DNA from 3 places in the Pseudomonas sp. NIBRBAC000502773 genome. Region 3 is predicted to be linked to each of the others. Evidence: riboswitches for the same ligand, from Rfam matches in the RefSeq annotation. Region 3 holds a riboswitch; each other region holds the start of a gene.

Region 1 (7,499 bases), 2.1 Mb from region 3:
AGAACAGCGGCAAGATCAAGCTGTGGCTGGATTACGAAGCCATCGACGACGACACGCCTACCGCCTTGCACCTGGATAAAAAGGACCCCAAGCGCGACTTCGCCAACCAGTTGCTTGCCCGCTACGGTGACCTGAATGCCAGCCCGGATCCGATCAACCGTTGCGGGGGCGCGTTTTGTTCGCGCGACGGTATCGACCCGGCGCTGCAGGACGCCGAACAGGCGCTCAGCCGCCTGACTTCACGCCCGGCGGCGGGGCTCAAGGTGATTGACCAGTTACCCGAAGCGACAATGCTGCGCGTCGAAACCGCCAGCGGCAAGCGTGTGGTCTACAGCCTGCTGCGCAACCGCGCTCACAGTAACGTGGCATTTCTGCTGGGTGAAGCTTACCGCTATCAGCCGGGCCTGGACACGCTGACCCTTTACCCTGGAGTGCTCAGCAGTTACCCGAACTTCATGTTCAACATCCCTGCCCAGGAAGTGCCTGAATTCGTCGCCGAAATGGAGCGGGCCAAGGACGCCAATCGCTTTGAGAAAATTGTCGACCGCTGGGGCGTGCGCCGCAGCCACCCGTTGTTCTGGCAGTATTTCCACGATTTGTCCCAGTACATCCGCGAGACGACGCCGGTGGAAGAGGGGGTGCTGGATATGAACCGTTATGAAAACCTCTGACAGAGGCCAGCGTCTTTTCCGACAAAATTACTCGGACTTTGTACCTGCGTAATATTTTGGCGTAAACTGCCGGCAAGCCTGTGAGGAGTTTCCATGACTGCCATAACCATTACCGACGCCGCCCACGATTACCTGGCTGACCTGCTGTCCAAGCAGAACACCCCGGGAATCGGCATCCGCGTCTTTATCACCCAGCCTGGCACCCAGTACGCCGAGACGTGCATCGCCTACTGCAAGCCCGGTGAAGAGAAACCTGAAGACACCGCCCTGGGGCTGAAAAGCTTCACCGCGTATATCGACAACTTCAGCGAAGCCTTCCTGGACGATGCCGTGGTCGACTACGCCACCGACCGCATGGGCGGCCAATTGACCATCAAGGCGCCCAACGCCAAGGTGCCTAATGTCAATGCCGACAGCCCGGTCAACGAGCGTATCAACTACTACCTGCAAACCGAGATCAACCCGGGGCTCGCGAGCCACGGCGGTCAGGTCAGCCTGATCGACGTCGTCGATGACGGCATTGCCGTATTGAAGTTCGGCGGCGGGTGCCAGGGCTGCGGTCAGGCAGACGTGACCCTGCGCGAGGGCATCGAGCGGACCTTGCTCGAGCGTATTCCGGAGCTCAAGGGCGTCCGTGATGTGACGGACCACACGCAGAAAGAAAACGCCTACTACTGAGTAAGGCGTTCACTGCGAACAAAAAACGGCGCCCGTGAGCGCCGTTTTTTATTGTTAAAATTCAAGCGGTTATGCAATCTATCTGACAAGGAGGATTAAGTGTGGGAGGGGCTTGCTCCCGATAACGGTGCCTCAGTCGTCTCATGAGGAAGCTGACACACCGCCATCGGGAGCAAGCCCCTCCCACTTTTTTATTGTATTTATTCAGTTGAATCAACATGTTATTGGTTGTTAGTGAAGTAAATAATCAAGGCCGATAAAGGTGCGCATGCCCGGCCCGATACAACGACGACTCACTGAAGCTGTCACTCGCCAGTACTCGCCCCACCACAATCAACGCCGTACGCCGAAAGCCCTTGGCGGCGACTTTGTCGGCAATATCGCTGAGTGTGCCGACGGCCCAATCCTGATCCGGCCATGTCGCCCGGTGTACCACGGCAATCGGGCAGTCTGCGCCATAGTGCGGCAGCAGTTCGGCGACAATCTTCTCCAAATGGTTGACCCCCAGATGAATCGCCATGGTCGTGCCATGGCGGGCCAGGCTGTCGAAGTCTTCGCCGGCCGGCATGCGGGTTTTATCGGCGTAGCGGGTCAGGATCACGCTTTGGGCGATGTCCGGCAAGGTCAGTTCGGTCTCCAGCAACGCTGCGCAGGCGGCCACTGCGGTGACGCCGGGAATGATCTGGAAGGGGATGCCCAACTCGCGCAGGTAACGGATCTGCTCGCCAATCGCGCCATACAGGCTTGGGTCGCCGGAGTGCACGCGGGCCACATCCTGGCCGTTGGCGTGGGCAGCCTTGAACAGTTCGATGATCTGTTCCAGGTGCAGTTCGGCGCTGTTGACCACCTGTTGCGCCTGATGACCCTCCAGCACCGCCGCCGGCACCAGCGAGCCGGCATAGATGATCACCGGGCAACTGCGGATCAGGCGCTGGCCTTTGACAGTGATCAATTCCGGATCGCCGGGGCCGGCGCCGATGAAGTAGACGGTCATGGAGAATTCCTGTGGAAAAACGGGCGAGCATGAAGATTGCTCATGATCGGGACTGACGATTATCGGGATTTTAGCCGGCGCAGGCCAATGCAAAGGTGGCCTGGGCGGTTTTCTGGCGGGTGATCAACAAGCGGGCAGGGCCGCCGCAGAGCTGTTCGGCCAGGGCCAGGGCGGCACTTTCGGCGACGCCGTAACAGCCGGTATGGGCAAACGCGACCGCCGATTTGTGGCTCAGCCGGTCTTCGTAAACGGCCAGTTGCCCGGCGTTGAAGCATTGCAAGGGCAGGTCGAGCAGTCGGGCCAGGGCGAGTAACCCTGGCTCGTCCTGTTTACGGTCGATGCTGGCCAGTGCCGTGACACGCTGGCGCTCGATCCCGCCCTCGGCCAGGGCGCTGTCCAACAGGCCCAGCAGGGTGTCGACATCACAACCCCGCTGGCAACCCAGGCCGACCACCAGGGTCATGCCGAGTATTGATCGTCGCGGTTGCGGCGGAACAACCAGGCACTGATCAGGCCAAGGGCCAGCCAGAACGCCACGTTGGTCAACTGCGAAGCGATCTTGAACTGCGCTTCGAGGGCTTCCGGCGCCAGCATCGAATGGGTTTCCGGCTGCGGTGCACCGATCACATGCGGCACCACCAGGATCGCCACGCCCAGGACTTTCAGCAGCCAGTTGCGACCAAACACGATCAGGGCAATACCCACAGCCGTCGAGGCAGCGGTGCCGATCCACCAGATCTGCCGTTGTGCCAGGTCGGCGGCGGCAGTGCCCGGCAGCTCCGGTGGCAGGCCCAGGGTGGGCGCCAGCACAAAGGTCGCGTAGCCGGCCAGGCCCCACAGCAAGCCTTGGGCCGTGCGGGTCGGTGCGCGCAGGGTATAGAGGCCGGCCAGCATCAGGGCGAAGCCGACGGCCACCACCAGGTTGCCGCCGGTGGTCGACAGCACACGCTGCCAGCCGTCTTCCGGCTCCCAGGCTTCGGCGTCGTGGGTGTGTGCGGCGGCGCCAGCAGCATGTTCATGGGCCACTTCAGTCGCGGCCGGGGCTTTTTCAAAGGTTTCCGCCTGCAGAATCAGCGGAGCGACCCAGAAGCTTTGCAGCAGGGTCAGCAGCAGGGCGGCGAGCAGGCCGGTGAACCCTGCGGTTTGCGCAATACGCTTGATCATGTCGGCAGGCCTCAGTGGCACGGGAACGCGGCGCTGTGGCGGGTATCGTGGGCAGCGTTGTGCACCGCCTCGATGTGCGAGAAACCGGCGAAATACACCAGGCACGCGCCAAGGATCGACGCGCCGATGGCGGCGGTCAGGCGTTGGCTGAGGGTGGCGGAGCTGCTGGCGGTGTGCGAGGTGCTGCTGATGATCGACATGGCGCGTCCCTTTCAGGTGTCAGGGTGACACGAGCGCATGCAAACCCCGCGAGCCAGGCACGCAGGGTTTTAACAGCGCCCGCCCACCGCGGGTTTGTTATTCGATGTTATTCGGGCCGGTCTCCGGGCTTGCGAGGGACACTGGGTCTACAAAACGTCGCCTTCCCATGCCGTACAGGCACAGTGGATCTGACGCTTCACTCGCTTACCGTTGCGGGGGCAGCACCGGACTCGTCATAAGGCTATGACTCACCGGTTTCCCGTTTCACCCTGTGAAGGGCACCCGAAACAAGATGTGTAGGAGAGCATGGGCAGTGGGCGGGCGTCAAATAGACGACTGGCGCCCCGCAGTTTACGGCAGGCGTTCCAGTGGATGTTGATCAGGCAGGGCGACGGGGCGAGTAAGAGGCCGCCATGCGTGCGTACGTAATATTGGACAAACTAAACCTGTCGTCTGGTTTGGTTGTATGCAAGAACGCGCCGGGTATTATATCCAACTGACGAAGCAGGTAAGGTCGATTAAGAAGTTCTTTGGCAACGGCTGTTGCATTGTAGGAGAAATCTCTAGTGCTCCGTATTTCGCGTGCAGCCTCTCGCAGTTCGTTAAAGTTTACATATTCATCGTTAGCACCTTCGGCGAACTCGCGAAAATAAACTCTAACTTGCCCCAGCAAAGACCCATCGCTAAGACTTTTGAAGTCTTCAGCGATAATAGCGACATTGTTCCAGGTCGCCTCGCCGTAGTGCACTCCAGGTGTTTGTGGAAAGAGTGACGTCATTAGGTCTGGGCGGCTGATGACCTCCTTCGCAAGCTCTATTTGCTCTTGTTTGGCATCTCGTCCGTCGTGTAGTTTGCCTGCCGCCATCTTTTTGAGGTCGGTCAAGCGAAAGCTGTTGCGTGCCTTACCGTCCGGGCCTTCCAGGTCGCGGAAATGGTGCAACAGTTCTTTGGCCAGCATCGGGTTGCTGTGGTTCTCTAAAAACGTGATGTCTGATGATTTTTTTTGTGCCGCTGCGAGGGGCAGAGAGTCGGTTTTGGGGGGAACGTTGCCAGTCACTTCGATCGATGCCGGAGGGAGGGGCGCAGTAGGTTGAGTGCGTATTGAAAATTCCATAGTGTTTTTATCCGAGTTGGCTATGCAGCGTTAAACTTCGTCTATTGGCAAAGCTGCTCCGAGGATGTGTGGTGTTTTTCGATATTTCTGTTCCCTGTACTCATTTGGGAACTGATTACGTTAAGTTACAGCGCTTATTTAATTCGTATGGACTAAATAATTAGTCTGACTTCAAGGCGAGCTTTTACGTAAGTTGCTCACTATTGCCGTCTGCACTGATATCAAAGATTCTGAACCAAACGCCTAATGATGGGCGTCCGTTTTCAACCCCTGTATAGTGTTCAAGCGGGCGGTCTGGCCGTTTCGACATTGACCCGCTCGTACTCACTGCGTAGCCTTGCACCCTCGAGGTTCTTCGGCCCAGGTCGAAGCTAAGAAGGGAACGCGGTCAAAGCCGCGGCTGCCCCCGCAACTGTGAAGGGTTTATCTGACTGCCACGCCACTGCCACTGCGGCGGGAAGGCGCAGTCGGCGCCGGTCGCAAGACCCGCAAGCCCCAAGCCAGGAGACCTGCCTCGCCACCGATTTTCCAATTCAACCGGGCGGGGTGATCCGGTGACGAAATCCGCTTCTGCGCGCCGCCGCAGTGCCTATCGTCCCGTATGCCCGCCCCAAAGGGCATCCGATGAAAACACTGGCCAAACTCCCCGTCACCATCGTTACCGGCTTCCTCGGCTCGGGCAAGACCACCTTGCTGCGCCATATGCTCGACAACGCCCAGGGTCGTCGCATTGCGGTGATCGTCAACGAATTCGGCGAACTGGGCATCGACGGTGAGATCCTCAAGCAGTGCTCCATCGGTTGCACCGAAGAAGAGGCCAACGGCCGCGTGTACGAGCTGGCCAACGGCTGCCTGTGCTGCACGGTGCAGGAGGAGTTCTTCCCGGTGATGCGCGAACTCGTCGCCCGTCGCGGCGACCTCGACCATATCCTTATCGAAACCTCGGGCCTGGCCCTGCCGAAACCCTTGGTACAGGCCTTCCAGTGGCCGGAAATCCGCAGCGCCTGCACGGTTGATGCGGTCATCACCGTGGTCGACAGCCCGGCCGTGGCCGCCGGCACCTTTGCCGCGTTCCCGGATCAGGTCGACGCCCAGCGCAAGCTCGACCCGAACCTGGACCATGAATCGCCGCTGCACGAGCTGTTTGCCGACCAGTTGGCCAGCGCCGACCTGGTGATCCTCAATAAATCCGACCTGATCAGCGCCGAAGACCTGGCCCGTGTGCGCCTGGAAGTCGCCGAAGAGCTGCCGCCGGCGGTGAAGATCATCGAAGCCAGCAGCGGTCGCCTGCCGTTGGACGTGTTGATCGGCCTGGGCGCGGGGTCCGAAGAACATATCGACGCTCGCCATAGCCACCACGATCATCACCACGAAGGTGAAGACGAGCATGATCACGACGCCTTCGATTCCATCTCCATCGACCTGCCCCAAGCCGACGAAGCGCTGCTGCTCGACGCCCTGAACCAATTGGTGGTTCAGCACGGCATCCTGCGGGTCAAGGGTTTCGCCGCCATCCCGAACAAGCCGATGCGCCTGCTGATCCAGGGTGTGGGGACGCGTTTCGACAAGCACTTCGACCGTGCCTGGGGCGCCGACGAAGCGCGCATCACGCGGCTGGTGCTGATCGGCCAAGAGCTGGACGCGGCGGGCCTCGAAGCGCAACTGCGCGCCGCCCTCAGCGTTTAACCCATGCACCTGCTCAGGACTCAGCCCGGTGGTTTCGTCGCGGACGACAATATTGCCGACCTTGGCCAAACCCCCGCCGAACTGGTGATCCTGTGCAGCGGCGATTCCAGCCTGGCGCTGCTGGCCGAAGCGGCCCAGCAGTTGCCCGAGGATTACCCCAGCCTGCGCCTCGCCAACCCGATGCAGGTGCAGAACCACGCATCGGTCGACCTGTACGTGGACGAAGTGCTGCGCCACGCCAAGGTCATCCTGATTTCCCTGCACGGCGGCATCGGTTATTGGCGCTACGGCATCGAGCGCCTGGTGGAGCTGGCCGAGCGCGGCGTTACGCTGATCCTGGTGCCGGGGGATGACCGCCCGGACCCGGAACTCAGCGGCCTGAGCACGGTGAGTGCCGAACAACGCGACCGCCTGTGGCACTTCCTGCGCCAGGGCGGGCTCGCTAACGCGCTGGATTTCTTCCGCTGCCTGGCCAGCGGCTACCTGGACCGCGATTACCCGTGGGCCGAGCCGCAGACCTTGCCGCGCACCGCGATCTATCACCCGCACAAAGCCAACCCTCGCCTCAATGACTGGCAGACCGATTGGCACGCGGATTGGCCCGTGGCGGCGGTGCTGTTCTACCGCTCCCACTTGCAGGCGGCCAATACCGGTTTTATCGATGTGTTCTGCCAGCGTTTGCAGGCGGCAGGCCTCAACCCGTTGCCGATGGCGGTGGCCAGTTTGAAAGAGCCCGGCTGCCTGACGGTGGTCGAGGACCTGCTGGATGAGGTCGGCGCGGCGGTGATCCTGAACACCACCGGTTTTGCCCAATCCAGCCCCGAAGCCCCGCATCTGCGGCCGTTTCGCCGCAATATCCCGGTGATCCAGGCGATCTGCGCCCAGGATAACCAGCCGGGCTGGCAGGCCAGCGAGCAAGGCCTGGGCCCGCGCGACCTGGCGATGCACATTGCCTTGCCCGAGTTGGACGGGCGGATTATCAGCCGGCCGA
Region 2 (7,499 bases), 300 kb from region 3:
CGATGACCTTCTTTATCTTCCTGCTTGCCTGCGCCGCCGCCGCCAGTACCGGCGTCATTTTCAAACCCGGCGCCTGGTACGAATCCCTCGTCAAACCCAGCTTCACCCCACCCAATTGGCTGTTCCCGGTGGCCTGGACGATCATCTACCTGCTGCTGGCCTGGGCCGGCTATCGCTTGAGCCTGATCCCCGGCAGTCAAATGGTGCTGGCGCTGTGGGCTGCGCAAATTGCCCTGAATACCCTGTGGACACCGGTATTTTTCGGCGCGCATCGCCTGCTGGCCGGGATGGTGATCATCGTGTTGCTGTGGATCACCGTGGCGGCGATGGTGGTGCTGGCCGTGCGCCTGGACCTGATCACCGGCCTGATCCTGTTCCCGTACCTGGCGTGGCTGTGTGTGGCGGCCGCTTTGAATTTTTCGATCCTGCGTAATAACCGCTGATGGCTCGCCAACCGTGGCCCGCCAACGAGGCGGAACTGGCGCAGATGCGCCGCTTCAATCAGAAGCTCGCCTGGCTGCCGCGCTTCAAGATCCGCAATCGCGTTACGCCGCGTTTGATCCAGGCGCTGTTGCGCGTCAGTCAAACGCTCAAGCGTGCCATACCGGCTGAAAGCCGGATGGTCGCCGACGTCCCGGTGCGCATCCTGCGGCCAAGCGGCAAGCCCAAGGGCGTGGTGCTGGATATCCACGGCGGCGGCTGGGTGATCGGCAATGCGCAGATGGATGACGACCTCAACCTGGGCATGCTGCAGGCGTGCGACGTGGCGGTGGTGTCGGTGGATTATCGGTTGGCGGTGGATACGCCGGTTGAAGGCTTGATGGAAGACTGCCTGAACGCCGCACGTTGGTTGCTCACGGATGATGAGTTTGCCGGGCTGCCGGTGATCGTCGTCGGTGAATCGGCCGGTGGGCATCTGGCGGCGGCGACATTGCTGGCGCTCAAGCAATGGCCGGAACTGCTCAAGCGCATAAGCGGCGCGGTGCTGTATTACGGCGTTTATGACCTGGCCGGTACACCGAGCGTACGCGCGGCCGGGCCTGAAACGTTGCTGCTGGACGGGCCGGGGATGGTGGAAGCGTTGCGCATGCTCACGCCGGGGCTAAGTGATGATGAGCGCCGACAGCCGCCGTTGTCGCCGTTGTATGGCGACTTTGAAGGGCTGCCCCCAGCGTTGATGTTTGTCGGGGAATTGGACCCGCTTAAGGATGACACGCTGCTGATTGCCGAGCGGTGGCCCAGTGCTGAAGCACACCTGCTGCCGGAGTCGGCCCATGGGTTTATTCATTTTCCGGTGGCGATGGCGGATGGGGTGTTGGCCTATAGCCGACAGTGGATCACTCAGTGCATTGATGGCGAACAGGCATAACTGTATAGGCGCCTCTCTAAGGCTCACCCATTCCTCTGTGGTGAGCGAGCTTGCTCGCGTTGGGCTACGAAGCAGCCCCAAAACCAGCCAGTGCAGAGTAAGCCCGCGTCCCACAGAAAGCACCGATTCACCACTACCGCCTTATCTTTTATCAGCAGGCCGGGTACCCTCTTTTCTCCACACATTCCCCCCAAGCCAAGGAAAGCACGTGAAGGTTCTTCAAGGAGCAATCGGTCTATCGGCGTTGTATCTGCTGGCAGGCTGTGGTCAGGTCACCGAAAAAACACTGACGTTCGACGTGCCCTATGGGATGTATGAAACCGTTCTGCGCCAGAACGTCACCGGAACAGGCCAGTTGACCTGCAAGGTCACCACCGACAACCAGGACCGCGGCGAAAAGTGGGTGCCGTCGGTGATTCTCGCGGCGGCCGAGGACGCTGCCGAGGACGACACCCTGTTTCTTTCCAGCTACACGCCCGCCGACAGCGACCAGCGCTTGTTCCAACTGCGCACCTTCAACAAAGCCAAGCCGGTCATCGACACCTTCTTCCATCGGGCCCCCGACCAACGCGGTGTGTATATGTTGCGCCTGACCTGGCAGGCGGACGGCGCCATTGGTTATCAGGTCGCCAGCGGTGGGGCCTGGGAAGAGAGGAAGCTCGTGGACAAGCCCGGTTTTTCCGTGCGCCACGTAAGCGTACATGCCTCCGGTATGAAGGGCAGCGCTGTGTGTGAGTTGCGTGAGTGAACGCGCTGACGTTGAGGCCGGCGACGGTGACCGATCTGCCGTTCTCCCTGTGGTGAGCGGGCTTGTCCCGCGTTGGGCTGCGAAGCAGCCCCGAAACCAGTCTCTACAGAGTGTCTGATACAGCGCATTCCTCTTGACTGGGGCTGCTACGCAGCCCAACGCGGGCAAGCCCGCTCGCCACAACAGCCTATCTACCACCGCCCCTCCCACAATAGAGTCTCGGGTGAAGTGGACATGTGCTGTTCAGTTAGACCGCAACCGCAGTATCTGCGCCCCATCAAACGGGTCCGTCAGGTAATGCGCCTGCACCCCGAATGTCTCCTGTAGTCGCTGTGGCGTCAGCACCTCCAGCGGCTTGCCCAGCGCGACCAGGCGCCCACGGTCCAGCACGGCCAGGCGATCGCAGGTCAGCGCCTGGTTCAGGTCATGCAGGGCGATGAGGGTGGTCACCGGCAAGCCTTGCACGCCTTTCAAAATCGCCAGTTGATGCTGGATATCCAGGTGGTTGGTCGGCTCATCCAGCAACAGGATCTGCGGCCGTTGCGCCAGGGCGCGGGCGATGTGCACGCGCTGGCGCTCGCCGCCGGAGAGGCTGCGCCAGGCGCGGTGGCTCAGGTGGGTGGCGTCCACATCATGCAGGGCCTGGCGCACGATGGCGTCGTCGTCGCCGGACCATGGGCTCAGCGCCGACAGCCACGGTGTACGGCCCAGCGCCACGGCGTCGAACACGCGGATGGCGTCGTCGGTGTCGGCCTGTTGCTCTACCACCGCCAGCTGTTGGGCGATGGCGCGGCGGGACAGGTCGCCCAGGCGCTGGCCGCCCAGGTGCACGTCGCCGCTGGCCGGTGTGCGCAGGCCGGCGAGCAGTTTGAGCAGGGTGGATTTGCCGGAGCCGTTGGGCCCGACGATCCCCAGGGTTTCCCCCCGCTGAACCTCCAGGTGAATATCCTGCAGCAACTCCGCCTCACGCACCTTGAAGCCCAGGCCGGTGCAACTCAGTACGCTCATCGCGCATTCCTCCGGCCAATCAGGATCAGCGCAAACACCGGCGCGCCCACCAGCGCCGTCACCACGCCGACCGGGATCACCTGGCCTTTGATCAAGGTGCGCGACAACACATCGGCCGCAATCAAAAATAACGCGCCGCCCAGCGCACTGGCGGGCAGCAGGCGCGAATGTCCGGTGCCGAACAGCAGGCGCACCGCGTGGGGGATCACCAGACCGACAAAGCCGATGGAGCCGACAATCGACACCATCACCGCCGTCACCAGCGCCGCGCACCCCACCAGCACAACCTGCACACGGCGCACCGGGATGCCCAGAGACGCGGCCGAATCCGTGCCGAAGGTGAACGCATCCAACGCGCGACGATGCCACAGGCACACCGCCAGGCCGGTGACCGCCACCGGCACCGCCAGCCACACCGACGGCCAGCGCACGCCGCTGAGGTTGCCCAGCAGCCAGAACATGATGCCGCGCGCCTGTTCGGAACTGGCGGACTTGGTGATCAGGAACGCGGTAAGTGCATTGAACAGCTGCGACCCGGCGATGCCCGCGAGGATGATCTGCCCGGTGCCGCTGGACGAACCGCTGGCCCGCGCCAGCAGGATCACCAGGGCAAACGCCGCCATCGCGCCGACAAAGGCGCCGGCCGACAATGAAATCAGCCCGCCGCCCACGCCCATCAACGCCACCAGCACCGCGCCGGTCGAAGCCCCGGCGCTGATGCCCAGCAGGTACGGATCGGCCAACGGGTTGCGCAGCAACGACTGCAAAATCACCCCGCAGGTGGCCAGCCCCGCACCGCAGGCGGCGGCCACCAGGGCACGGGTGAGGCGGTAGTTCCACACCACGCCTTCATCGATCGGGTCCAGCACGTAACCGGCCGCCCACAGTTTGTTGGCGAGCACCTGTAGCACCACCTGCGGCGAGATGGCGGTTTCGCCGATGGCCACGCCGGCGAGCACGGCGATCAGCAATAGCGCCAGGGCGAGTAAGGTCCGGATCATTGCGGCAGGTCGTAGCCGTCGATGGCCGTGGCCAGGTGTTCAAGGCCGTCGAACATGCGGATGCTGGCCTGCAGCGCGAGAGCGTCGAGGATGATGATGCGGTTGTTTTTCACCGCGTCCATGTTGCGCGTGACCGGGTCGCTGCGCAGGAAGGCGAGTTTCTTTTCATGGTCATCGGCGGGGTAGCGGCGGCGGTCCATGCGGGCGATTACCAGGAAGGTCGGGTTGGCCTTGGCGAGGGTTTCCCAGCCGACGGCGGGCCATTCTTCATCGGATTGCACCACGTTGTGCAAACCGAGGGTTTCGAGCATGAACTCCGGAATGCCCTTGTGGCCGGCCACGTAGGGGTCGCTGGCCAGTTCGGCGCTGGAGAACCACACCAGCGCGCTGGCCTGCTTGAGGCCTTTGCTCTGCACGGTGGCCACGGATTTGGCCAGGCGCGCCTGGAGTTCATCGTTCAACTGTTGGCCGCGATCCTGTACATCGAAAATCTGCGCCAGCTGGCGGATGCTCTTGTAGATGGTCTCGATACGGAAAGGCTCCAGCCGCGTGCCGTCGGCGCCCACCAGGTTGTCCTTGCCTTCGCAGTCGGAGGGCAGCAGGTAGGTGGGAATCTTCAGTTCGTGAAACTGCTCGCGGGTGCCGACCACGCCTTGCGGGCCTACCACCCATTCCAGCTCGGCGGCCACCAGTTGCGGGCGCTTGGCGATCACCGCTTCGAAGCTGGGCTCGTTGTTGGCCAGGCGCTCGATGCGGTCGTTCTGCGCCTTGAACTGCGGCAACACGCTGTTGAACCACAGCGAGGTGCCTACCACGCGGTCAGCCACGCCGAGGGCATAGAGCATTTCGGTGGCGGCCTGGCCGATGGTCACGCTGCGCGCGGGCGCCTGCGGGAAAGTAAGGGTGCTGCCGCAGTTTTCCAGGGTCAGCGGGTAATGCGTGGGGGCGGCGTGGGCCAGGGCGCAGAAACCCAGGCCGCTGATCAGGGCGGTAACGCGTGGCAGCATGAGGCGATCTCCGTGTGAACCGTACGTGGAAACAGGGGAGGTACGGTTCGGAAATACGCCCTCGAACGCTGCCGAACGGGCAGGCAAGGAGGTCCTTCCCGGACACCCCGCCGGTTAGTGATTACTGGGCCGGCAGGTCTCCTGACTGATGCGTCGTCGCCACGCTCCGGCCTTCCCGGACGCGGTCCAGTGGCAGTGGGGAGCAGGCTCGGCACCTACAGTTGCGGGGGCAGTTCCGATTGACGCGGTGTACCGCGCTTCGGATTCCCTATTAGTCCCGTTCGGGAACCGGCGCGGTATGGTAGTTGATTAGGGCCAGGCGATACAGCCCGAAGGGCGCCCGGTCAGAGACGAATATCCTCGGGGCCGCGGATCAGCGCTTCAATTCGCGTGCCCGTGGCGCGCTCTTCGTTGCTGAAACCGTCGTAGTCCGCCAGGTTGGCGAAGCGGATACCGGTCAATTGTTCGATCTGGATCACGCTGCGCTGGTAGGTCCTGACCTGGCCGAACATCAGGTCGAGCTGACCCAGCTCGCGGCTTTGGTCGATCATGTAGGCGCTGGCGGAGGGCTTGCCGTCATCGCTGAGGTAGGCCACCACTTTCCAGAACGCCTTGGGGATTCTGATACCACGGTAAAGGCGGTCGTCGTCGGCGAACACCGGGCCGCTGAACACCGTGGCCCGGGCTTTCCAACGTTGCGTGTTATTGAGGATGTAGTCCTCCAGTTCAAGCCAGGTCTTCTGGTTGAACCCGCTCATCTGCGGCGAGCAGTTGGTGAAGTGGAAGGTGTCGAGGTTGGCGGTGTTTGCCGCGTCGCCCCAGTTGGGATCCTGGCGCCGTACCAGGTGGCCGCGGTCCAGGCCATTGCTGGCATAGAGCTCTTCACCAACCTGGGCGCTGATCGGCAGGCGCCCATCGTAGGCCCAGGTGTCGTTGCTGCGGACTATCTCCACATGCTGCCCGCCATCGATATTGACGCCCACGTAGAGCGCCAGTCGTCGGGAACGGGACATCGTCACCGAGAAATGCGTGTAGTCCAGGCGCAGCGGTTGGACGTCGTCCGCCAATGCCTCAGCGGCGGTGGGCCAGGGCACCGCGAAGCTGCTGAGAAAATCCTCGGCGTAGCCGCGTCGGTCCTGTAGGTCCTTGGCCGCGGTGACACGGGGCGTCGCCGCCCGGGCTTCCATCAGGGTGGGATTGGTCGCGATCAACGGGCGCAGATCGGCGAGTCGTGGGCGGTGCGCAAGATCGATTTTGGCTTTGCGGGCTGGCATGGGTAAGTCCTCCTTGGATAAACACGACTGCAACATAGATTGATGACAATTGATGACACGGGTTAACCCTGGGGGGCTATCCTCAAACGGTTACCGGAGCTACACCATATGCCAACAGGGAGCCAGCTAATGTGTGATCGCCACCACCGCAACCCGATTTTCTGCCTGATCCCACCGTACATGCTCGACCAGATCGCGCGTCACGGTGATAAGGCCCAGCGCGACATCGCGCTGCGCACCCGCGCCAAGGACAGCACGTTCCGTTCGCTGCGCATGGTCGCAGTGCCCGCCAAGGGGCCGGCCCACATGGCCCTGGTCATGGGTGCCGGCAAACGGCGCTCGATCTACAGCGCCGAAGGCACCGACAGCCTGCCGGGCAAGCTGGTCCGCGGTGAAGGCCAGCCCGCCAGTGGCGACGCCGCCGTGGACGAAGCCTATGACGGCTTGGGTGCCACGTTCGATTTTTTCGAAGAGGTGTTCGACCGCAACTCCATTGATGACGCCGGCATGGCCCTGGATGCCACCGTGCACTTTGGCCAGAACTATAACAATGCGTTCTGGAACTCGACCCAGATGGTGTTTGGCGACGGCGATGGGCAGTTGTTCAACCGCTTCACGGTGGCCCTCGATGTGATTGGCCATGAATTGGCCCACGGCGTCACCGAGGACGAGGCCAAGCTGATGTATTTCAATCAATCCGGCGCGCTGAACGAGTCACTCTCGGACGTGTTCGGCTCACTGATCAAGCAGTATGCGTTGAAGCAAACCGCCGAAGACGCCGATTGGCTGATCGGCAAAGGGTTGTTCACCAAGAAGATCAAAGGCGTCGCCCTGCGTTCGATGAAGGCCCCCGGCACCGCGTTCGATGACAAGCTGCTGGGCAAGGACCCCCAACCAGGGCATATGGATGATTTTGTCCAGACCTACGAGGACAATGGCGGGGTGCATATCAATTCCGGCATTCCCAACCATGCGTTCTATCAGGTGGCGACCCGGATTGGCGGGTTTGCCTGGGAGCGCGCAGGACGTATCTGGTATGACGCGCTGCGCGATGCGCGGTTGCGGCCAAACTCGGGGTTTTTACGTTTTGCG
Region 3 (7,499 bases):
CACGTCAAGGACGTCGAGGAAGAAGTCGACTTCCTGCTCCTGCACTTCACGCACCACGTAACCGGCACGCCGCCAGGCCTCGGCATGTTCGGCGTAGCACGGCGACAGCACGCCGACCTTGCCGGCACGGCGCAAGCGCGGCAGCAACTGAATCGCCGCCTGGGAGCCGGGCACCGGCAGCAGATGCGCGGCGCCGTAATACTCGCTGGCCGCCTGTTCCAGGCCGTCGTCGGACTCCGGCAAGCGCGCCCAGGCCCGCAGCGGAATCTCCGGGATCGGCCATGGCCAGGGTGCAAGGCCGCTGGACAGGTCCAGCCAATCGGCTTCGGCAATTCCGTACTGAATCGCCGCCTTGCGCAGCCGGCCACCGTGCTCAAGCATAAAATTGCCCCCCCACGCAGAGAATCAGCAACCACAACCATACGCCGCGCTGCACCAGTTGCCAGCCGCGGTCGATAGAGTCGGCATCCGCCGCCGGGCCTTCGCCCAGTGGCGGACGCTGGTGCACCTCGCCGTGGTAAATCGCGGCGCCACCCAGCTCAACGCCCAACGCGCCAGCGCCGGATGCCATCACCGGCCCGGCATTGGGGCTGTCCCAGGTCGGCCCCTGGGTGCGCCAGCATTTGAGGGCCAGGCGGGTTTTGCCCAGCACGGCGTAGGTCAAGGCCACCAGGCGTGCAGGCACATAGTTGAGTACATCGTCGATCTTGGCCGCGGCCCAACCGAAGCGCTCGAAGCGTTCGTTGCGATAGCCCCACATGGCGTCGAGCGTATTGCTCAGGCGGTAGAGCACCACGCCCGGCACACCGGCGACGACAAACCAGAACAGCGCGGCAAACACCGCATCGCTGCCGTTTTCCAGCACCGATTCGGTGGCGGCGCGGGCGACTTCGGTGCGGTCCAGTTCACTGGTCTGGCGGCTGACCAGGTAGCTCACCCGTGTGCGAGCCGCGTCGAGGTCCTCGCTGCGCAGGGCCTGGGCCACCGGGATCACATGCTCGCCGAGGCTGCGCATGCCGAGGGCGCAGTACAACGCGAGGATCTCCAGGACCCAGCCGATATACGGCGCCCACGACAACGCGGTGGCCAGCAGGGTCAACGGCACCACGGCGATAACCCACGCGGTCACGCCATGGCTGCGCCAGCCCCGGCCACCGCTGTTGAAACGCTGCTCGATGCGCCCGGCAAAATTGCCGAACGCCACCAGCGGATGCCAGCGCCTGGGCTCGCCCAGCAGCGCATCCAACGCCACCGCAGCGACACACAGCAAGGCCACACTCATTGACTCACTCCCCACGCATTTTCATACACCATGTCACTCAACGGCCGAGGCTCGGTCCAGCCTTCGAGCTGCAACATCGGTGCCGGGTAAAACTCCGTCACCGGCCCCAGGCACAAGACCGCCAGGGGTTTCGCACCGGGCGGCAGGCCCAGCAGGTCGGCCAGGGCCTGGGGGTCGAACAGCGAGACCCAGCCCATGCCCAGCCCCTCGACCCGCGCCGCCAGCCACAGGTTCTGGATCGCACAGGACAGCGACGCCAGGTCCATCTCCGGCAAGGTGCGCCGCCCGAAGATGTGGCGCTCGCGATCATCCATCAACGCCGCCACCAGCACTTCGGCGCAGTCGTGGATGCCTTCGACCTTGAGCTTCATGAACGCATCGGAGCGCTCGCCCAACGCCTCGGCGGTGCGCACGCGTTCTTCTTCCACCAACTGTTGAATCTGGCTGCGCAACGCGCGGTCGCTGATGCGGATAAACCGCCAGGGCTGCATCAGGCCGACACTGGGCGCCTGGTGCGCGGCCTGGAGCAGGCGATGCAGCAATTCGGGGGCGACACTGCCGCCGCTGAAGTGGCGCATGTCGCGGCGTTCGGCGATGGCGCGGTAGACGGCGTCGCGGTCGGCCTGGGGGAAAGCGTTGTCGGTCATGGCCCTATCGGGGGCAAGCCCCCTCCCACAGTGGATGGGGTTTCAGCTCGGTCCGGGGCAAACAACGCGGCTACCGCCGTCGGATTCGACGGAAAATAGAAGTGCACGTAAGAGGCCGTCATCCGCCCCTGCCGGAACACCGCTTCGGCACCGCGCCCACCGTTCGGGCTCAGGCCACGGGCAATCGGCTGGCACTCGGTGCTGGTCAGGGAATGGTGATACGTGTGCCCGCGCAGCACGCCTTCCGGCAGCTCGACACTTTGCAGGGCCAGGGCCGCGAGTTTCTTTTGCATCACCGCATCGCCTTGCAGCAGGCCGACCAGCTCGGCGCGGGTGCCGTCGACATCGGTAAGCGAATCCAACAGGTAGAGCATGCCGCCACACTCGGCGAGCAAGGGTTTGCCGGCGGCATGATGGTTACGAATGGCGTCAAGCATCGGCGTGTTTTGCGACAGCGCCTGGTGGTGCAATTCCGGGTAACCGCCGGGCAAGTACAGGCTGTCGGCCTCGGGCAGTTGGAGATCATGGATCGGCGAGAAAAACGTCAGTTCGGCCCCCATCGCCCGCAGCAGGTCGAGGCTGGCGCCATAGGTGAAGGCGAAGGCTTCGTCACGGGCCACCGCAATGCGCACACCGGCCAGCAACGGCTCGGCCTCGATCACTTCCGGCGCGGCGAAGGTCACCGGTGGCGGCAATGCGACTTCGCAGCTGCTGCCCAGGGCCTGGGCGGCGGCGTCCAGGCGCACGTCGAGGTCATTCAGCTCGCTGGCCTGCACCAGGCCCAAATGGCGGCTGGGCAGTTCGATTCCGGTTTCGCGGGACAGGGCGCCATACCAACGCAAGCCTTCGGTGAGGCTGCCTTCCAGCAACTGCGCATGGCGCAGGGTGCCGACGCGGTTGGCCAGTACCCCGGCAAACGGCAGGTCCGGCTGATAACGCGCCAGGCCCAGGGCCAGGGCGCCAAAGGTCTGGGCCATGGCGGTGCCGTCGATCACACCGAGCACCGGCACGCCGAAATGCCGCGCCAGGTCGGCGCTGGACGGTGTGCCATCGAACAGGCCCATCACGCCTTCGATCAGGATCAGGTCGGCCTCACCCGCCGCTTCCCACAGCAGCCGACGACTTTCCTGCTCGCCCACCATCCACATGTCCAATTGATACACCGGCGCACCGCTGGCGCGCTCGTGGATCATCGGGTCCAGGAAATCCGGGCCGCATTTGAACACGCGTACCCTGCGCCCCAGGTTGCGGTGCAAACGGGCCAGCGCGGCGGTGACGGTGGTTTTGCCTTGGCCGGACGCCGGTGCGGCGATCAGGACGGCCGGGCAGTGACGGGGCTGATTCAAAGTTCGACGCCCTTCTGTGCCTTGATACCGGCCTGGAACGCGTGCTTGAGCATGCCCATTTCAGTGACGGTGTCGCCCATTTCGATCAATTCAGGCTTGGCGCCACGGCCGGTGACGACCACGTGCTGCATCGGCGGACGCGCTTGCAGGTCGCTGAGGACCTGGTCCAAGTCGAGGTAACCATGCTTGAGGGCAATGTTCAGCTCATCCAGCACCACCAGGCCGATGCGCGGGTCTTGCAGCAGTTCGCGGGACACGGCCCAGGCGGCTTCGGCGGCGGCGATATCGCGCTGGCGGTCCTGGGTCTCCCAGGTGAAGCCTTCGCCCATCACGTGGAAACGCACTTGCTCGGGGAAGCGGCGGAAGAACAACTCCTCACCGGTGCTGTTGCGCCCCTTGATGAACTGCACCACACCGCACTGCATGCCGTGGCCCATGGCGCGCGCGAGCATGCCGAATGCCGAGCTGCTCTTGCCTTTGCCGTTGCCGGTCAGCACCAGCAGCAAGCCACACTCATTGGGGGAATTGGCGATGCGCTCGTCGATCACGGCTTTTTTGCGCAGCATGCGCGCCAGGTGGCGTTCGTCGCGGTCGGGGGTATCGGTCATGGCAGCTCTCCATTGGGGCTGGACAAAAACGGCAGGCAGGAAAAAACAGACAGCCAAGCATCGCCCACCGTGATGCTGTTGGATGATCCAGGCCGGTCTCCGGGCTCATGAGTGGTGCGCTGGCTCATCGACAGAGCGAACACGCCGACGGCGCGCCTTCCCATATCGCGGGCGATACAGTGGCAAAAGGCACCGTCTTGACTCATTTACCGTTGCGGGGGCAGCGCCGGAATCGCGGCAGCACTGTGTACAAGTGCGCTCGCTCACCGGCTTCCCTGTTTCACTCGGTCGACCCATGGGTCACAGAGCACCTGGAACAAGCCGCGAAGGTTAGTGGGTTGGGGGTGGAGCGTCAATTAAAGCTGGCCTTGCACTTGAACCATCGCACCAGCGCCCTCCTCTACCCTTACAGGTATCAAGGAGAACACCATGCATAAAACCAGACTCGCCCTACTCATCATGCTCGCCGGCACCCTTGCGGCCTGCGGTGAAAGCTCCACCCTGCAGGTGTCCGACGGCACCGGGCCGTCGCCGCAGCTACCGGAGCCGAACAAAACCCTGATTCCCACGGTGAACATCGCCCCCGCTATCGGTTGGCCGCAGGGCGTGAAGCCAACGGCAGCGGCCGGCACCCAAGTGGCGGCGTTCGCCGAAGGCCTGGATCACCCGCGCTGGCTGTATGTGCTGCCCAACGGCGATGTGCTGGTGGCAGAAACCAATGCGCCGCCCAAGCCGGATGATTCCAAGGGCATTCGCGGCTGGGTCATGGAGAAGGTCATGGGCCGCGCCGGTGCCGGGGTGCCGAGCCCCAATCGCATTACCCTGCTGCGCGACGCCGATCACGATGGCGTTGCCGAGACCCGTACGGTGTTCCTGGAAAACCTCAATTCGCCCTTCGGTATGACACTGGTCGGCAATGACCTGTACGTGGCCGATTCGGACAAGCTGCTGCGCTTCCCCTATCAAGCGGGCGAAACCGCGATCAAGGCACCTGGCACCAAGGTGGTCGACCTGCCGGGCGGGCCCCTGAATCACCACTGGACCAAGAACGTGATCGCCAGCAAGGACGGCAGCAAGCTGTACGTGAGTGTCGGCTCCAACAGCAACGTCGGTGAGAACGGTCTTGAGGCGGAACAGGGCCGGGCGGCTATCTGGGAAGTGGATCGCGCCAGCGGCCAGCAGCGCATTTTCGCTTCCGGCCTGCGCAACCCTAACGGCATGGCCTGGGAACCCCAGAGCGGCAAGCTATGGACCGCGGTAAACGAGCGCGACGAGATCGGCAGCGACCTGGTGCCGGACTACATCACCTCGGTCAAGGATGGCGGGTTCTATGGCTGGCCCTTCAGCTATTACGGCCAGCATGTGGATGTACGCGTCACGCCGCAGAACCTGGACCTGGTGGCCAAGGCAATCGTGCCGGACTATGCGGTAGGGCCGCACACCGCGTCTTTGGGCCTGACGTTCGCCGAGGGCAGCAAACTACCGGCACCGCTCAGCAACGGCGCGTTCATCGGCCAGCATGGCTCGTGGAACCGCAAGCCCCACAGTGGCTACAAGGTGATCTTCGTGCCGTTCGAGGCAGGCCAGCCTAAAGGGCAGCCGGTGGATGTGCTGACCGGGTTTCTCGATAAAGATGAGAACGCCATGGGCCGGCCGGTGGGCGTGGTGATTGATCAGCAGGGGGATTTGCTGGTGGCGGATGATGTGGGGAATAAGGTGTGGCGGGTGTCGGCCGCTAAATAAACGCCCCCAGAAGCATCACAAAACCAATGTGGGAGGGGGCTTGCTCCCGATAGCAGTGGGTCAGGCACAGATACTGTGACTGATACTTCGCTATCGGGGGCAAGCCCCCTCCCACATTTGGTTCAGGGATTACGTGCCAGGTTTGCTGGCAACACACGCTTGGCGCTCAGATAGGCATTCTGCCAATACGCCTTGGACAAGGTGTCCAGCTTGACCGTACCGCCGGTCTGCGGCGCGTGCACAAAGCGGCCTTCGCCCACATAGATGCCGGCGTGGCTGACCTGGGAACCGCCACCGGTGGCGAAGAACAGCAGGTCGCCGGTCTGCAGGTTCTGCTCGCTGACGTCCTGGGCGCGCATCACGATCAGTTCGCGGGTGGTGCGCGGCAGGGAGATGCCGGCGGCGTCGCGGAAGACGAAGCCGATCAGGCCACTGCAATCAAAACCCGAATCCGGCGTGTTGCCGCCCCAACGGTAAGGCGTGCCGACCAGGCCCAGTGCACGAAAGAGTACGTCTTCGGCCGCAGGCGAGAAATTCTGGGTGGAATAGTTGAATACCGGCTTGGGCTTGACCGCAACGGGAGCGGGTGGCGGCCGGCTGGCGCAGGCGCTGATAAGCGCGGCGCAGAGAATAAGGAGCAGGCGGGCTGAGGTCGACATGTGCAGAACAATCCTGGTCTGGATGCGGCTATCGCTGCCGAACGCTGAAAACCAGAACGCGCAAGCAAAGCTCGCGCGAACGGATTACAACAATGTCCAGGGATTCTAGCGCTTACACGTCAAACTTCAAGTATCACTTTAAGTTTACTTACTGGCGGTAACCGTAGTCGGGGCCATGGCGAGTGCGCGCTTGGCTTCGATGAAGGTTTTGCTCCAGTAGCTGTCACCCAGGCTGTCGACTCGAACACCGCCACTGCGACGGCTGCTGGAGTGGATAAACTGGTTATCGCCCAGGTAGATACCGGCATGGCTTACGCGACCACGGCCCGCAGTACTGAAGAAAAGCAGATCACCAGGCTTGAGATTGTTGCGCGCGACCAACGGTGCTTTCACGTTGATCATTTCGCGAGTGGAGCGTGGCAGGTTCATGCCAGCTTCTTCACGAAACAGGTAGCCGATGAAACCGCTGCAGTCGAAACCGGCTTCAGAGGTACCGCCAAAACGGTAACGGGTACCGATCAGGGACATGCCGCGTTCGAGGATGCTGTCGGCCAGGACTGGAAGCTGGTAAGGCTTGTTGCCGGAGAAATCGGCCAGTTCCTTTTCGGTTGCGACCTCTTCTTCATAGACAGAAGCAGACTGTGCAGCAACGAATTTTGCCTGGGACTGTTGTTGAGGTTTTTGCTGCTCAACCACCTGTTGAGGGTGGGAGGCGCAACCAAACAACAGGGTAACGAGTGCGAGGGGCACGAGGGGTGCGAAGCGATTTAGCATGGGCACGACCGTGGCTGGTATGTAAAGAAGTCGAGACTATGCCTTCTATCACATCGATTTGCAAATTCAATCGTGATCTATGTGACTTCGCGATTGGACTATGACATCTAAGCCGTAATTCCATTTATCGGTTCACATGCGTAGCCAACGTGGCTTAAACGCAGGATTTCTGGCGCCTGGAAATTGCCGAATCCCGTAGATTCAACCGGTTACCAGCCCAACGTTTCCTTGAGAAAAGGGATCGTCAATTTTCGTTGAGCCTGCAGGGAGGCCTGATCGAGCTGCTCGAGCAAATCGAACAACGCGCTCATGCTGCGGGTGCCACGGGTGAGGATAAAGTGCCCGACTTCATCGGTGAGGTGCAGGCCGCGACGGGATGCGCGCAATTGCAGGGCCCGCAGTTTGTCTTCGTCGGAGAGTGGGCGCATCTGGAAGATCAG

The links. A riboswitch is a leader RNA that binds a small molecule or an ion and turns the genes downstream of it on or off. The one in region 3 is predicted to bind cobalamin.
Positions count from the first base shown of each region.
Region 1: linked by a shared signal. The riboswitch ahead of NIBR502773_RS28335 (CbtB-domain containing protein) and the one ahead of cobO (cob(I)yrinic acid a,c-diamide adenosyltransferase) in region 3 are both predicted to bind cobalamin.
Region 2: linked by a shared signal. The riboswitch ahead of NIBR502773_RS05675 (ABC transporter substrate-binding protein) and the one ahead of cobO (cob(I)yrinic acid a,c-diamide adenosyltransferase) in region 3 are both predicted to bind cobalamin.

Region 1 covers NZ_CP041189.1:6,178,020-6,185,518, forward strand. Annotated here, with positions in the region: gene NIBR502773_RS28310 (fatty acid cis/trans isomerase) at 1-671, shown strand, start outside; gene nfuA (Fe-S biogenesis protein NfuA) at 765-1,349, shown strand; gene cobM (precorrin-4 C(11)-methyltransferase) at 1,597-2,343, opposite strand; gene NIBR502773_RS28325 (cobalamin biosynthesis protein) at 2,414-2,806, opposite strand; gene NIBR502773_RS28330 (CbtA family protein) at 2,803-3,507, opposite strand; gene NIBR502773_RS28335 (CbtB-domain containing protein) at 3,519-3,707, opposite strand; cobalamin riboswitch at 3,804-4,009, opposite strand; gene NIBR502773_RS28340 (hypothetical protein) at 4,088-4,822, opposite strand; cobalamin riboswitch at 5,154-5,354, shown strand; gene cobW (cobalamin biosynthesis protein CobW) at 5,447-6,508, shown strand; gene cobN (cobaltochelatase subunit CobN) at 6,512-7,499, shown strand, end outside.
Region 2 covers NZ_CP041189.1:1,252,932-1,260,430, reverse strand. Annotated here, with positions in the region: gene NIBR502773_RS05700 (TspO/MBR family protein) at 3-443, shown strand; gene NIBR502773_RS05695 (alpha/beta hydrolase fold domain-containing protein) at 443-1,369, shown strand; gene NIBR502773_RS05690 (hypothetical protein) at 1,578-2,117, shown strand; gene NIBR502773_RS05685 (ABC transporter ATP-binding protein) at 2,361-3,125, opposite strand; gene NIBR502773_RS05680 (iron ABC transporter permease) at 3,122-4,126, opposite strand; gene NIBR502773_RS05675 (ABC transporter substrate-binding protein) at 4,123-5,133, opposite strand; cobalamin riboswitch at 5,247-5,441, opposite strand; gene NIBR502773_RS05670 (DNA/RNA non-specific endonuclease) at 5,478-6,407, opposite strand; gene NIBR502773_RS05665 (M4 family metallopeptidase) at 6,537-7,499, shown strand, end outside.
Region 3 covers NZ_CP041189.1:1,553,004-1,560,502, forward strand. Annotated here, with positions in the region: gene cobD (threonine-phosphate decarboxylase CobD) at 1-381, opposite strand, end outside; gene cbiB (adenosylcobinamide-phosphate synthase CbiB) at 374-1,282, opposite strand; gene bluB (5,6-dimethylbenzimidazole synthase) at 1,279-1,929, opposite strand; gene NIBR502773_RS07050 (cobyrinate a,c-diamide synthase) at 1,926-3,275, opposite strand; gene cobO (cob(I)yrinic acid a,c-diamide adenosyltransferase) at 3,272-3,883, opposite strand; cobalamin riboswitch at 3,956-4,213, opposite strand; gene NIBR502773_RS07060 (sorbosone dehydrogenase family protein) at 4,313-5,626, shown strand; gene NIBR502773_RS07065 (C40 family peptidase) at 5,749-6,285, opposite strand; gene NIBR502773_RS07070 (C40 family peptidase) at 6,430-7,059, opposite strand; gene hda (DnaA regulatory inactivator Hda) at 7,269-7,499, opposite strand, start outside.